One region of the Tepidibacillus sp. LV47 genome, then DNA from elsewhere that is predicted to be linked to it. Evidence: a T-box and tRNA genes for the amino acid it is inferred to sense, from the RefSeq annotation. Region 1 holds a T-box; the other holds one or more tRNA genes.
The links. The T-box of region 1 lies ahead of ileS (isoleucine--tRNA ligase). A T-box ahead of a tRNA ligase gene usually reads a tRNA of that ligase, here a tRNA-Ile.
Positions count from the first base shown of each region.

Region 1 (8,312 bases):
CATATCATCAGAATCACACCGATCGTAATCGCTGAATCGGCAATATTAAAAATTGCAAAGTGAATAATTCGCACGTCGATAAAATCAATCACTTCGCCAAATATAATGCGATCGATTAAATTTCCAATGGCACCACCTAAGATCAGGGCCAAACCAAAAGTGAGTATTTTTTGGGTCTCCTTAACTTGCCAAATATAATAAATTAAGAAAACGGCAACAATTGATGTTAGAATGATAAAGAAAGTGCGTTGGTTCTGTAAAATACTAAAAGCAGCGCCGCGATTTCGCGTGGATGTAATGTGAAACCAGCCTTCAATCAAGGGTATGCTTTCATAAAGGTCCATGTTATGTATGACCATCCATTTACTTAATTGATCAATCAGTACAATGACAAATGATACAAGATAGTATAACAACATTGGTTCCTCCTCTATTCTTTCTCTGCCCATTGTAGCATAGGGGCGCCTCATCTACAACTTGCAAAACAAAAGCCCCCTTTTATTCCTTAAGGGGACTAAATATTTTAACTTCTTACTTCCTTTCTTCATCAATATAAATTTCTGTAATTCCTTCTTCTCCTTCATGACTTTTAATATAGGCTTCATAAGCTTTATTCCGTGCAATATCTACATGATCTACACTTGGACTGCCAGTGATATCCGTAATGATAAACCCTTCTACTTGATCCACATAACCATCTGGTTCATCGCTTTCAATGTATAAATGATCGTAATCTTCACCACGTGCAAAATAGTCGGCAGGATTCGATGTCCCATATCTTGTAACAACTTGCCAAGCATCTTCCCCATCAAATCCTGTTTCATTCTCTTTCCCATCAAAACTTGTTCTGCTAAAAGGAGGCATAAGGAATTGTTCCTCAATGGGGCGTTGTATCGAGATCTCGTTATTCGTTTGATGCTCAATACAATATTTTGCATAAGGGACTGCTTCTAATCGTTCTTTGGGTATCTCTATATGACAAGTCAAACAATACCCATAGGTTCCATTTTCAATTCGTGTTAATGCGTCGTCGATCAGAGCAAGAATATGTTTTTGGTTTTCTTTTAAAGCTAAATCTTTTCCTCGTTCAAACAGTTCTGATCCAATATCTGCTGGATGGTTATCATAAAGGGAAAGTTCTCCAATCGAATCTTTCATACTTTCATCTAAGTTAAAATGATTGTTGGTTTCCCATTCATGCAGAAGTGATTTTTTTTCTTCTAGCAATAATTCCTTGAAATGTTGAAGATCTTTTTGATTCATTATATCGCACCTCTTTTATCGAAAACTTCGCTCAATATCTAATTGGGCTTGGACAATTTTGACAATATCAGCTATATAATCCCCAATAATCGGTAAATTTAAAGCGCCTAATTTTTGTAAAATATAAATGATAGTAGCAGCAAATACGGTAAACCCAAGCGCAATCCCGATTCCCCTTGCAATCCCAGTTAAAAGGTTAATAAAAAACAATCGATGAGGCCGATTTAATAAAGCAACATAATCAGCGATTTGTACCCGTTCCAACTGTATACCTAATTCATCAATTTTTTTCCCAATCCATTCTAAGGAGTATTTTTCCTCATCCTTCTTCTCATTTTCTTTTTCAATCGATTGATTACCCTGAGTTTGATCCTTCATTTCCCTACCTCCTATATTCATTATTCATAGTTTACGCATTTTTACCATTACTAAACAAACTGACTTGGTTGATTACATAAAGTCAAGTTAAGTTATCATAGTCTGGTGGATCAACAATTTCTCTTTAGAAATAACATCCATACCCGGGCGCAAACGATAAAAGCTTAGGGCTGATTGAGCCCTAAGCTTTTATTTTTACCTTACTTATTCAGTTACTAAATGACTATAATGCTTCTCTACAATATCAGCACAACTTGGGCAGAGTTCTTCATGTTTCTTACCAACCTCTGGGCTTACCACCCAACAACGTTGACACTTTTCTCCTTCTGCCGGTGTAACGAGAACATGAAGACCTTCTAACTCCATGGCATCAGCTGGAGCTTCATGATCGTGTACATATACTTGGGAAACGATAAATAGTTTATCTAACTCATCAAATTGACGAAGTAATTCGGCCACTTCTTGTGATGGATAGATGTACACCGCTGCTTGTAAAGAATGACCAATCACTTTATCTTTTCTTGCTACTTCAAGGGCTTTTAAGACCTCATCACGAACTTTCAAGAATCGGTTCCATTTCTCCATTAACTGCTGATCCACTTCGATATGGGACCAGTCAGGCATTTCCGTTAATTGAACACTAATCTCCTCTACACCAGGAATATACTTCCACACTTCATCAGCCGTATGGGGAAGGATCGGTGCAATTAATTTGACTAAAGCTAATAAAACTTCATACAACACGGTTTGCGCAGCTTTCCTTGAAGGCGAATGTAAGGGTTGAATGTAAAGACGATCCTTAACGATATCTAAATAGAATGCACTCATATCGACGGTACAGAAGTTGTGAATCGATTGATAAACAGTATGGAATTCATATTCATCATAGGCTTTGATGACTTTATCAATGAGCAGCTTCGTTTTCATCATGGCATATTTGTCTAGTTCATTCATTTTGTCAAGAGGCACTTTATCCGTCTTTGGATCAAATCCCTCTAAGTTTCCGACTAAGAAACGAAGGGTATTGCGAATCTTCCGATAAACTTCTGAGATTTGTTTTAAGATATTATCCGAAATACGCACATCCGCTTGATAGTCAACCGATGCCACCCATAGACGAAGAATATCTGCCCCGAGTTGATCCATAATCTTTTGGGGAACAATCACGTTTCCTAAGGATTTGGACATCTTTCTCCCTTCGCCATCTAAGGTAAAACCATGGCTTAATACCGCCTTATATGGCGCTTTTCCAGTAACAGCAACACTTGTAGATAGGGAAGAGTTAAACCAACCGCGATATTGGTCAGAGCCCTCAAGATAGAGATCAGCAGGACGACGCAGTTCTTCTCTTTGGGTAAGCACCCCTTCGTGACTGGAACCAGAATCAAACCAAACATCCATAATATCCGTTTCTTTTCTAAAGTGAGTGCCGCCACAGGATGGACATTGATATCCTTCAGGCATTAATTCATGGGCCTCTCTTGCAAACCAAACATTTGTGCCTTCTTTTTCAACCAACTTGATTAGATGATTAATGGTATCATCATTTAAAATCGTTTCGCCGCAATCTTGACAATAGAAGATCGGAATAGGCACTCCCCAAATCCGTTGACGGGAAATACACCAATCACCACGTTCGGCAATCATATTATGGAGACGCTGTTCACCCCAATGTGGGACCCATTTAACATTTTTAATTTCCTCCAACATTTGTTGGCGAATTTTATCAATGGAAGCAAACCATTGTTCTGTCGCACGGAAAATCACAGGCTGTTTCGTCCGCCAGTCATGAGGATATTGATGTTTGATAAAGCCAAGTTTTAACAATTTGCCGACTTCATCTAGTTTCTTCGTCACTTCTTTGTTGGCATCCTCATAGAACATTCCCTCAAAACCTGGAGCATCACTAGTGAACTTCCCTTGGTCATCAATGGGGGATAAAACATCAAGACCATATTTTTGACCTACATAAAAGTCATCTTCCCCATGTCCAGGAGCGGTATGGACGCAACCTGTACCTGCATCTAATGTAACATGTTCCCCTAACATCACTAGGGATGTACGATCATAGAATGGATGTTGACAAAGAACACCTTCTAATTCTTCTCCTTTAAATTCTTGAAGGATTTCTACTTCTTCAAAGCCAATCTCAGCTTTCACTTGATCCAATAACTCCTTGGCAACAAGGTACTGTTGGTTATTGGCCTTAAAAAGTACATATTGGTATTCTGGATGAATGGAGATTCCTAAGTTTGCAGGTATGGTCCATGGGGTTGTGGTCCAAATGACAATATTCGAACCTTTTGGTAGTTTTCCTTTCCCATCTACTACTTCAAAAACCACATAAATCGATGGAGATTTCTTTTCTTTATATTCAATCTCTGCTTCAGCAAGAGCAGACTCGGATGATGGAGACCAATAAACAGGCTTTAATCCTTTGTAAATTAAACCTTTCTTCGCCATCTCTCCAAAAACCCGAAGTTGTCTTGCTTCGTATTCTGGTTTTAGTGTGATATAGGGGTTATCAAAATCCCCGCGTACACCAAGGCGTTTAAATTGCTCTTTTTGCTTTTCTACATAAGAAAGAGCATAGTCACGACACATATTACGGAACTCGATGGGACTGATTTCATGGCGGTTGATTTTTTGATTCTTAATAATCGCATGTTCGATAGGTAGGCCATGAGTATCCCATCCCGGAACGTAAGGAGCATCATAACCTTGCATCGTTTTAAAGCGAACAATAAAATCCTTTAATACCTTATTTAAGGCATGGCCAATATGAATATCGCCATTTGCATAAGGCGGTCCATCATGAAGGATAAACTTTGGTTTTCCTTTTTGTTTTTCTTGGACTTTATGGTAGATATCAACTTCGTCCCACCATTTTTGAATTTCTGGCTCTTTATTTGGCAAATTACCCCGCATTGGAAAATCTGTTTTTAACAGATTTAATGTTTTTGTATAATCCACCTTCTTCACTCCTCATGATTTTTTTCTATCGTAACAATGATACTAAAGGAATAAAAAAACCTTCTCAACCCAAATCTAGGGACGAGAAGGTTACCCGCGGTACCACCCTAATAGCTAAAAGCCACTTCATTCAGATAACGGCATACACCGACTTTTCCTACTTGCAGATACTTGCTTTCAGAAAGCAACTCATGGGTGATATTTCAATAAAATGAGATTACTAGGCTTCCACCAATCCCTAGCTCGCTTGGAATCCATTCTAATGAAACGTGTCCCAATCATAGTTTTTTGTATTTAAGATATATAATGAACAAATATACATTAATTATCGACAAAAAGTCAACGTTTATACGTCAATTATCTTTTTCTAATTGCTCAAGAGAATCAAGTTGTTCCATTTCATCCCATGCTTTTTCATCCAACATCTCTAATTGTGCTTCTAAAAGAGTACGGAATCGTTTGCGATAAATACTTGCTTTTTTCTTTAATTCCTCAATTTCTAAAGCGATGGTTCTTGCTTTAATCAATGCTTCATTAATGATGCGGTCAGCATTTTTTTCTGCCTCTTTGATGATTAATTGAGCTTCTTTTTTGGCATTGGCTTTCACTTCTTCCGCAGTTTCTTGAGCAACTATAATCGATTTGCTTAAACTTTCTTCAATATTGGTAAAATGTTGTAATCTTTCATTGGCTTGAAGAATTTTTTCTTCTAAATCTTTATTTTGACGGATCAACGCTTCATAATCCTTAATAATTTGATCAAGAAATTCATTCACTTCATCTTCATCATACCCACGGAATGCTCGACTAAATTCTTTATTATGTATATCCAGCGGTGTTAAAGGCACCAAAAACACCTCCAAAAAGTATATGATCGAAAATCTTTTTCGATTTCAATTTCGACATCAAAGGGAAAAATCCTTCATTTTCTTGCAACTTTTTTAAATGATTTTCCCTACTTTTATCAAGATTCGACCTTTTTTTGTTGTTCCATCTTCCTCTAAGATTTTAAATCGGCCAAATTTTCTTAACGATACCATATCGCCAACTTCTAGTTTGTAATCAACTTGATCTACAATTTGCCAATTCACTTTTAAGTGTTTTCCTTTAATCCATTCTGCTACTTTTGAACGAGATTGACGAAAAACATGAGCCACGACAGTATCCACCCGTAAAGAATGTACTGTAAATTGTAAATTCTCATATTGGATTAAAGGAGGATTTAAATGATCCCTTGTAATCGACTCTAAATTGATCTTGGTTTTGCCAATTTGCTTGAGTTCCATCCTTACGTAATCTGCTACTTCACTTGCTACGATCAATTGTTTTGTGGTATCCGTGATTAAAATGTCGCCAAATTTTTCTCGTTTTAAGCCAATGTTTAATAATGCACCTAACACATCTTTATGGGTGATTACGAAAAATTTATTTTCACCATAGATTTGAAAATAATGAAGCCCTAAATCTTCTTCTGAATAAAAATATGATGGAGCGATCAAAATTCTACCCCGTTCTGCCTCCTGATAACCTCCATCAAAAAACATCGTCAAATCCATATAAGAATTAACGATGTTTTGTACAATGACCTTTTGTCTTGGATCAACAAAATCCGTTCTAATCGGCTTGTGGCTTAGTGAAACTCGTTCACAAAAATCGATTACTCTTTCAACAAATGGTTGTTCCTCTTTGCGGTAATGATTTAATATATGTTCAAATTTCATCTGTTGTTACCCCAATATTGTAAAAAGATAACCAAGAACAGAATTGGCTCCTAAATAGATAAACCATAATGCGATTAATGCCGCAATAGGTGAAATATCGATCATCCCAATTGGCGGGATTAATCTGCGAAATGGACGTAAATACGGTTCAACGAGCCGAGCTAATAACTCGCCAATTGGACTATGTGCTAACTGTGGTAACCAAGACATAATAATGTATGCCAAGATCATATAATAATAAATCCTATAAGCGTAGTATAGTATTGTCATTAATGCTACCATGCTGTCACCCTTTACTGTTTATTTTCAATCGTTATTCTTCAATCATCTCCGTAATCGTACCTTCAATGGTAATATTTTCAGGTGTTAAGACAAAAATACTTGCTCCAACTTTTGAAATTTCTCCATTTAATGCATAAACACAACCGCTTAAGAAATCAACCATACGCCTTGCTTGATCCGAATTCATTCGTTGAAGATTAACAATCACAGGACGATGTAAACGCAAATAATCAGCGATTTGTTGCGCTTCTTCATAGGACCTAGGTTCGGATAAAATCACCTTGACATTTTTTTGGCTATGTATGCTAACTACGTTATTTTTATGCTTACGACTAGGTAAAAATTCTTCTTCTCTAACCTCTTCTTCTTGTTCTTCAGTGATCTCTTCTTCCTCATCGTTTAGGCCAAGAAAACCCATCAGCTTCCCCATCATAAGAAAACGCTCCTCCTTTTCTTTCCCTTTAATTTTTAAATAAAACACTTCCTAAACGGATAAAAGTTGCTCCTTCTTCGATCGCAATTTCAAAATCGTTCGACATTCCCATCGATAATTCTTTTATCGGTTCATGAAAGATTTTTTGTTGATTAATCTGATCTCTCCATTCTCGGAGACTTCTAAAGACAGAACGAATCAGCTCTTGATTCGCCGTATAAGGTGCCATTGTCATTAAGCCTACCACTTGAATGGTATCATATTGGCGAATCGCCTTGCAAAATTCGATTAATTCGTCAGGATTGACGCCACCTTTGCTCTCTTCACCTGAAATATTCACCTGAATGAAACATTTCACTTTTGTTTGTAATTGGTTTGCCCGTTTATGGATCGCCTCTGCCAAAGAGAGCCTATCCAAAGAATGAATATAATCGAACTTTCCAACGACTTGTTTAACCTTATTCGTCTGCAAATGGCCGATAAAATGCCAGACTCCCATTGAAGATAATGCTTCGTATTTAGGAAGCGCGTATTGAACCCTGTTCTCGCCAATATGTTCGATACCTAAGTCAAGCACTTCTCTTGTCTGTTCGATTCCAACGTATTTCGTAACTGCAATCATCTTCACTTCATTTTCTTCTCGCTTACTTTTTTCACACGCCTTTTTTATTCTTTGCTTTACTTGTTGAATATTTTCTTTTAGGGACATTATGACTCATCCTTCCTTAAGCCAATCCAAGCCGCCATTCGACCTGTTTTCCCTTTGTCTTTTCGATGGGAGAAGAATAAATGATGATCACAACTGGTACAATATGAAGAAACTTCGATATGATTCGGCAAAATTCCTGCATGAATTAGTATTTGTTGGTTTAATTTTTTTAAATCTAAATCATAATGTCCATTGTTTTTGTCGAAAATGATATCCTCCGGAATAAAAGAAAATGTAGATTGAATGGGCTGGATCACTTTTCCATCAACTTCATAACAACATTGCCCAATCGAAGGGCCGATTGCAACATGAATATCTTCACGATTTGATCCAAAGGCAAACACAAAAGTTTCGATCATTTTTTCTGCTATTTTCAATTGTGTTCCTTTCCAACCAGCATGAGCTAGACCAATTACTTTTTTTACTGGGTCTAGAAAAAATAATGGGACACAATCGGCATAAAATGATGTAAGTAAAATATTCGGTTCATTCGTAACCATTCCATCTGTATCTTGAATCGCATCTTCTCGTGATAATCGCCCTTTTCCTCGTT
Region 1 is NZ_JBLWIF010000001.1:291,449-299,760, forward strand. Features, by position in the region: gene lspA (signal peptidase II) at 1-419, opposite strand, end outside; gene ACMW72_RS01445 (TraR/DksA C4-type zinc finger protein) at 532-1,263, opposite strand; gene ACMW72_RS01450 (DUF5665 domain-containing protein) at 1,279-1,641, opposite strand; gene ileS (isoleucine--tRNA ligase) at 1,846-4,614, opposite strand; T-box leader at 4,689-4,905, opposite strand; gene ACMW72_RS01460 (DivIVA domain-containing protein) at 4,968-5,462, opposite strand; gene ACMW72_RS01465 (RNA-binding protein) at 5,556-6,335, opposite strand; gene ACMW72_RS01470 (YggT family protein) at 6,342-6,617, opposite strand; gene ACMW72_RS01475 (cell division protein SepF) at 6,649-7,047, opposite strand; gene ACMW72_RS01480 (YggS family pyridoxal phosphate-dependent enzyme) at 7,079-7,759, opposite strand; gene pgeF (peptidoglycan editing factor PgeF) at 7,759-8,312, opposite strand, start outside.

Region 2 (8,312 bases), 100 kb from region 1:
GGGGAACTTGGCAACATTCGTGTTTTTTATGAAATGTTCACAAAAAGGAAGTGGTAAAGCTGGAACAGTTAAGAGCAGATTTACATACCCATAGTACAGTCTCTGACGGTCTGAATCCTCCTTCAGAAAATATAAAATTAGCAAAAGAGGCTGGTTTGATTGCTCTTGGAATCACCGATCATGATTCGGTGGCAGGTATCGATGAAGCGATTCAGATGGCGAATATAATGGGAATTGAGGCAATTCCAGGTATTGAAATTAGTACTGTTGAACAAGGTCAGGACGTCCATGTGTTGGGATATTTTATCCAATATAAAGATCAAAGGTTTTTAAAACAACTTAAGGAATTAGAAAAATTCAGAGATCGTCGAAACGCGATGATGATTGAAAAACTAAATGAACTTGGCATTGATATTAAAATGGAAGAGGTTTTGGCTAAAATTAGACGAGAAGATGCCAATGTAGGACGTCCCCATATCGCCGAAGTATTAATTGATAAAGGTATCGTTCAGACGATGGAAGAGGCTTTTGATTTATATCTTGGGAAAAATGGTCAAGCATACGTTAATCCCATTCGTATATCTCCAGAAGAAGGGGTCGATATTATCAAAGAAGCAGGGGGAGTTCCCATATTAGCACACCCTGGTATATATGATAACGACGAAATGGTCGTACGTTTAATCCGCTACGGAATCAAAGGCATTGAAGTCTATCATCCAGATCACAGTGAAGAAGATGAGAAAAAATATCAACAAATGGCAGACCAATATGGTATCCTAGCTACTGCTGGGTCTGATTTTCATGGTTCTAGAGGAGGCATAATGTTTCATGCGCCAATTGGTACTAAGACCGTTTCCTATGATATTGTTGAAAAAATGAAAGCGACGCTTTAGTTGGCCTCCACTTTTTTCTCCATGGCTATATGTTCAATATCTCTGATGGAAAAAGCATCATCTAATTCTTTTTGATTTGTGACTAATATATTTACTTTGTTCCTTTTAATAAAAAGGTTTGATGAACATTCCAAGATTCATTTTCCAGTTGATAACAAAGATGCACTCGATCAACAGGAAATTTCATATCATATTCTTTCATTTTTAAACGACCAAGTATGTCGTGTAATTCTTGTTCAGGAAGATCTTGAGCAATTGTTATATGGGGAGTAAATTTAAATTTAGGTTCCTGATTAAGAACTTGATGAATTAATTTTTCATGAAAGTCATAGATTACTTCATTTTTCTCAAAACCAAAATAAACGACAGGAGAGATCGGAAGAAATGTTCCAACTTTATTTATCCTTAATGTAAAAGGAGGAATCGTTTGTGCTACCTTTTCTATGCGTTCAGTTAGTTCTAAAACATTTTCCCATTCAAATGCATCAACGAGTTTGATATGAGGAGGAATCAGTGTGTAATGGGAATCATAACGCTTTCGCAAAGCATTCGCTCGATCCTGTACTTCTCTTGGTGGATAGATCACAATACTATATTTCATTATCAAGCCCCCCTTTTATATAAAAAGAAAGTGTACCTTTCTTATTAACGATATAAGAATATATTATCAAAAAAATAAGAATTGCGAAACATTCGCAGTGCATATAAATAATTATTTTTCTATAAGCTAATAATAAGCAATACCTTTTGTCATGGAGGGAAATCATTTGCTTATTTTTCTATTTTTTATCTTGCCTGTGATGTTTCTCGTAGGGCTTAGTTATGGAACTGCTTACCTTATTCAACGGATTAATCACAGTTTAGAAAACGAGTAAGTAGAGAATTTTCCATTATAAAGCATGGAAAATGATCGATAAATTCCCTATGTTCTGTGTTGATAAAACATGTTAAGATGAAAACAAGGGGGTGTTTTTTTGAAAAGAAAAGTACCAAGTAAAGAAGTAAAATCAGCAGCATTACAATGGTTGCAAGAGCGGGGAGTAACGATCGAAGATATTGCGAAGATTGTTTATGAAATGCAGGCACCATATAATTCGGAGCTTACTCTAGACCTGTGTGTTGAAAGCGTTTATAAGGTCTTGGAAAAAAGAGAAGTTCAACATGCTTTATTAGTTGGAATTGAGTTGGATCGATTGGCAGAAAAACATTTATTACAAGAACCATTGCAATCATTAATTGAATCAGATGAAGGTTTATTTGGTATCGACGAAACATTAGCTTTGGGTTCGGTTTTTGGTTATGGCAGTATTGCCGTTACTACATTTGGTCATTTAGATAAACAAAAAATGGGAATTATTAAAAAACTAGATACCAAAACGGGGAAAGGTATACATACTTTTTTAGATGACCTTGTTGCTGGAATTGCAGCATCAGCATCTGGTCGTCTTGCCCATCGTTTAAGAGATATGGAAGAAGTTGATCTTTTGGAAAATCAGAAAAACGTTGGTTAACATGCTTGGCAAAAATGAGCCAAGTTTTCTTTTTAAGCGGAGGAGGATATGATGCGATTATTTATTGCGATTAACATGGAGCACTCGATAAAGGATCAAGTTGGCAGCATTTTGCCTTCTTTAAAAAATAGATATAAAGGGCGATTTGTTCCAATAGAAAATTGGCATATCACAACTTTATTTTTAGGAGAGGTCGAAGAAGGAAAAATTCCCCTAATTGAACAGGCAATGAAAGAAGCGGTGAAGAAAATGGTGCCGTTTCAATTATGGGTTGAGGGGATTGGTGCTTTTCCGTCAATGGCAAAACCTAATATTTTATGGGCGGGAGTTCAAGGGGATTTACAGCCGCTACATCAATTATATCAACAATTAATAAAGGCAATTCGACCTCTAAAAATTAACTTTGATGCAAAACCTATTTTTACGCCTCATTTAACACTTGCAAGAAAAGTAATAATTCAACCCTCATCTAAAACGGAAGAGATTATATTAAAGACTACTCCTTGGACAGTAAATGCATTAGAACTTTATCAATCAATATTTACAAAGGATGGTGTTAAGTACAATCGTATTATAAAAACATATTTTTAAAATAAGGAATAAAAAGTGGCCACTCCTGTCAAAAATGATAGCAAAGGAGTGATCATCATGCACTATTATATGATTCAACCAGTGTATGATCAACCAGATGGCAGAACCATCGACTTATCTCTTGGAGATCATGCCATATCCAATATCATTGAATCTGCATACTGGACTGTTCAGGGAGAAACCAATGTTTATGATAAGTTTATTAACCATGAGCACAAAGATTTTTTTATTTTTGATACCATAGAGGCATTTAACAAGGCTGCAGATATTCTTGCGTTACATATGATTAATTTTAATACGAATATTGTTCAAAAATCGACACCAGAAGAAGCTGATTTTCAAACCGATAACAATTACTATAAAGTTATTGTTCCTGGTAAACCTGATGCAAAAGGTGGAAATAACTACTATCCACGAACTTATTACGATGAGTAAGCCTAGTAAATGGACAACAAGGATCAATGAAGATTGATAACGAAACGGATATCGGTACCAAGGAAATAGAGAATTTTTAGATAACGAAATGGGGAAATACGCTATACGTTTATAATTGTTAATAAAAGCTGTGGAAGTAGGATCCACAGCTTTTAATGTGCTGGTTAAGGTTACAGGTTTATTAATTTTTGAGAAATTTCATTTGTAAATTGTTGAAGGGCTTTTGCTTTTTGTTGTAATGTTTGTTGAATCTGAGTTTGATTCATGTTTGCATTGCTCAACTGATTATATTCTGTATTCATTTTACCAATTTCAAGCTGTAATTGATTGGTTAATTGTTGTAATTCTTGAAGTTTTTGTTGAACCGTTTGTTGCGTAAAGAGTTGGTTGATTTGTTGTGATTGTGTTGCCATATTTTGCATCACATTCGCTGGTGGATTAAAATATTGAATGAGTTGAGGATTAGCGGATTGTTGTTGGTTTTTTGCTTGTTGCAAAGAAGCAGTTTGTGATGCATTGATTTGCTCTGTAAGTTGTTGCTTGATTTGATTTGCTTTTGGAGATTGGTGAGCAATTTGCTTATCTTTCATTGTTTTTGGCAAAGAATAAACCCCCTTAACCAAGTGATCTGTCAGAGCACTGACAATATTAGTATGATAAAATCAAGAAGAATTCATTATTGACAAATGTTTCTTCTCTATGTACAATATCACTTGTCGATTAGATGATACGAATATCTAAAATATAAATTGTGAAAAAAAATTGCAAAAGTGTTTGAAATTATATATAATATAATTTGTCGTCGTTTTTAAACACCGCGGGGTGGAGCAGCTGGTAGCTCGTCGGGCTCATAACCCGAAGGTCGCAGGTTCAAATCCTGCCCCCGCAACCAATGAATAGGGAGCTGTGGTGTAGAGGCCTAACATGCCTGCCTGTCACGCAGGAGATCGCGGGTTCGAATCCCGTCAGCTCCGCCATTAAGGGCCTATAGCTCAGTTGGTAGAGCGGTCGGCTCATAACCGATTGGTCACAGGTTCGAGTCCTGTTGGGCCCACCATTTAATTGTCATGCCGGGGTGGCGGAATTGGCAGACGCACAGGACTTAAAATCCTGCGGTGGGTTGACTACCGTACCGGTTCAAGTCCGGTCCTCGGCACCATTTATACGAATACTAGATGTGACTCCGTAGCTCAGCTGGGAGAGCACCATCTTGACAGGGTGGGGGTCGCTGGTTCGAGCCCAGTCGGGGTCACCATACATAAAGCCAATAATGGCGCGGTTTCTCTTAACTTAGAGACCGCGCCTTTTATTATAGACGTGCCATTCTTTCTACATCAGACTCAAGTTTAAATACACGTCTGTTAAGCACTTGAAGCTCCGCATCTCGTTGGTCTAATTTATTGTTAATTGTTTGCAACATAGCCATAATATCTTCTGGTTGATTTTGTTCAATACGTTGAACAGTAGCCATGATTTCTTTTAATTCGGTCTTGATATTTTCAAACTGTTGATTTGTCTCATATTTTAACTGATTAATTTGCTCCTGTAACTGACTATTTTGTTCATGTAACTGATTAATTCGCTCATGAATTGGTTGTAATTCTTCTTTCAGCACTTCCCGTAATAAATTCTTTAAATTATCCATTTTGTTTCCCCTCATTTCCCAAACATCCATTTGATACTTTTATTATACTTTTTACTTATCCGTTACTCAATCAGTGTGGGACTGCACAACGGGTGAAAACCATCTTATTCTTCACTCGCGGGAAAACCGACGTCGGCAACAAAAGAAGTATGGGTGTACGATTTACGAACGAACATGCCTTCTTTCGGTAAGCGGAATCCGTTAACGAAAGAATATTTTTTCTTTTTTATCAGAAGATGAATTAAGAAATAAAGCAAAGGCAGATATTGCTCTACCTGCCTAATTTTCGTTTATTATATTGTTTGACGAATCGATTCAAGTTGTTTTTCGATTTGAGTAGATGGTTTTGAGGTTAATAAACTTACAATTGTTATTGCAAGCAAGCTTAACGCAAATCCTGGAATCATTTCATAAAGCTGATTCACCACGGGAAGTTTTGGCCAAATAACAACGGTAAGGGCTCCAATAACCATCCCCGCTAAAGCCCCCCATTTGGTCATCCGCTTCCAATATAGGCTGAGTAAGATGACTGGGCCAAATGAAGCACCAAAACCAGCCCAAGCATAACCAACAAGATTAAGAATTGTATTGTTTTTCGTCCATGCTAAAGCTAAGGCAATAATGGCGACAAGGAAAACGAAAAAGCGACCTAAGAAAACAAGCTCCTTATCTGAAGCGTTGCGTCGAAAAAACGATTTATATAAGTCTTCCGTTAAAGAACTGGAAGTGACAAGAAGCTGGGAAGAGATTGTACTCATAATCGCTGCGAGAATCGCAGAAATTAAGAAACCAGTAAGAAATGGGTGAAATAAGAGTTGTCCTAATTTAATAAATACCGTTTCAGGATCGTCTAATTTAAGCCCATGAATGTGGAAATAAGCAATACCAACAAGACCGGTAAACATTGCTCCTACTGTAGAAAAAATCATCCACCCCATGCCAATTCGACGGGCTTTTTTAATTTCTTTAACAGATGTAATCGCCATAAAACGAACAATAATATGTGGTTGGCCAAAATATCCTAATCCCCAAGCGAAAAGGGAGATGATGCCAACAAAGCTCGTTCCTTTAAAAATATCTAATAAGGAAGGATCGATTGAATGAATAATACGAAACGTATCGTTAATACTTCCTGTATGATAAATCGTTACAACAGGAACCATAATTAATGCAGTAATCATAATTAGTCCTTGAACGAAATCAGTCCAACTCACTGCAAGGAATCCACCAAATAAAGTATAAGCCATGACTACAATAGCAATAATCCACAAGCCAGTATGGTAATCAATACCGAAGATACTATGGAATAATACGCCCCCAGATACCATTCCAGCGGATACGTAAAAAGTGAAAAACAACATAATAACTAGGCCTGAAACGAAACGTAAAATTTTCGCATGATCTTCAAAACGTTTTTCCAAATATCCAGGAATGGTAATCGAATTATTCATCTCTGTAAAAGCTCTTAAACGGGGTGCTACATACAGCCAGTTTGCCCAAGCTCCAAGAGTTAGACCGATTACAATCCAAGATGCACTAACTCCGCTTGCAAACATAGCCCCTGGTAATCCCATCATCAGCCAACCGCTCATGTCAGAAGCCCCTGCACTAAGTGCAGTAACAGCTGGTCCTAATGTTCGTCCACCAAGCATGTAATCAGATAAATCTGCCGTCCGTTTATAGGCATAATACCCAATATAAAGCATGAGTACCATGTATACGATTACCGAAAAAATAACCATTCATTTACCCCCTTTTTCATGAGTATAAAGAATATATCGATGCAAATTATATCATTAATTTTTTAGAAACTATACTATTTTAATTTGTTTAATTTATATTTTGGGAAAAGGAATATAATGCTAAAAATAATAAAATGGAGCGGTCTAAAAAGTCCATTTAAGTTGAAAATCCGCCAAAATTAAACCCCAAAGAATGTTGATTTTACAGCATTCTTTGGGGTTGCTTTTTTTAGATTTCGGGGTTAAATACTACTTTTTGGACAGCCCCAAATATGAAGATTGATTTAGGAAGAAAGGGGATTAGATGGACACCGTTTCTAATTCAAGAGCTTTTTTCGGAGATACATATTCATATCCAAGATCTTTTGCGACAGCTTCATAAGTTATAAATCCATTTGCTACGTTTAAGCCTTTTTCAAGAGCGGGATTCTCAGCGATAGCTCGTTTTACTCCTTTATTGGCAATTTCAAGTGCATAAGGAAGAGTTACATTAGTTAATGCAAGGGTAGATGTTCTTGGTACAGCACCAGGGATGTTTGGAACCGCATAATGGAGAACCCCATGTTTTTCAAAAGTTGGGTTGTCATGAGAAGTAGTACGATCCACTGTTTCAAAGATACCACCTTGGTCAATGGCAACATCAACAATGACAGAACCTGGTTGCATTGTTTTCACCATTTCTTCAGTAACGAGTTTTGGCGCTTTGGCACCTGGGATTAATACTGCACCAATCACAAGGTCTGCTTCAGCTACAGCATTTGCAATATTCATTGGATTAGACATGATGGTATTTACTTTTTCACCAAAAATATCATCCAATTGACGTAAACGATCCGCATTCACATCAAGAATGGTTACATTCGCCCCAAGTCCAACTGCTAATTTTGCAGCATTGGTTCCAACAACACCACCACCGATAATGGTCACTTTTCCCCGTTGTACGCCTGGAACTCCAGAAAGAAGAACTCCTTTGCCACCTTTTGTTTTTTCTAAGAATTGGGCTCCGATTTGAACAGCCATGCGTCCCGCTACTTCACTCATCGGTGTTAAGAGTGGTAAGGAGCGATTCACTTCCACTGTTTCGTAAGCGATGGCAATGACTCCACTGTCTTTTAATGCGCGAGTTAATTCTGGTACTGGGGCTAAATGTAAATAAGTAAATAAAATTAATCCCTTACGGAAGTATGGATATTCAGATGGCAATGGTTCCTTCACTTTCATAATCATTTCTGCACGGGCCCATACTTCTTCTGCTTTTTCTAAGATCGTTGCACCTGCAGCGATATAATCTTGATTATTGAAACCGCTTCCAATCCCGGCATCCTTTTCAATGAGTACCTCATGACCTGCTTTTTTGAATGCGATCACTCCACCAGGTGTTAAAGCTACACGATTTTCGTTGTTTTTAATCTCTTTTGGTACTCCGATAATCATTCCGTATCCCTCCACCTTTTTTAAGTTAGTATTTCTTGGTTTTAACAAAAGTATAATTCGG
Region 2 is NZ_JBLWIF010000001.1:392,227-400,538, reverse strand. Features, by position in the region: gene ACMW72_RS02025 (PHP domain-containing protein) at 51-893, shown strand; gene ACMW72_RS02020 (2'-5' RNA ligase family protein) at 985-1,494, opposite strand; gene ACMW72_RS02015 (phosphatidylglycerophosphatase A) at 1,868-2,404, shown strand; gene thpR (RNA 2',3'-cyclic phosphodiesterase) at 2,456-2,995, shown strand; gene ACMW72_RS02005 (hypothetical protein) at 3,053-3,430, shown strand; gene ACMW72_RS02000 (hypothetical protein) at 3,601-4,032, opposite strand; tRNA gene ACMW72_RS01995 (tRNA-Met) at 4,247-4,322, shown strand; tRNA gene ACMW72_RS01990 (tRNA-Asp) at 4,331-4,407, shown strand; tRNA gene ACMW72_RS01985 (tRNA-Ile) at 4,412-4,487, shown strand; tRNA gene ACMW72_RS01980 (tRNA-Leu) at 4,500-4,589, shown strand; tRNA gene ACMW72_RS01975 (tRNA-Val) at 4,610-4,685, shown strand; gene ACMW72_RS01970 (hypothetical protein) at 4,740-5,090, opposite strand; partial or broken gene ACMW72_RS01965 (SAM-dependent methyltransferase) at 5,159-5,309, shown strand; gene putP (sodium/proline symporter PutP) at 5,369-6,817, opposite strand; gene ald (alanine dehydrogenase) at 7,118-8,251, opposite strand.
Region 2: it encodes a tRNA-Ile, which carries the amino acid that the T-box ahead of ileS (isoleucine--tRNA ligase) is inferred to sense. The anticodon was not compared.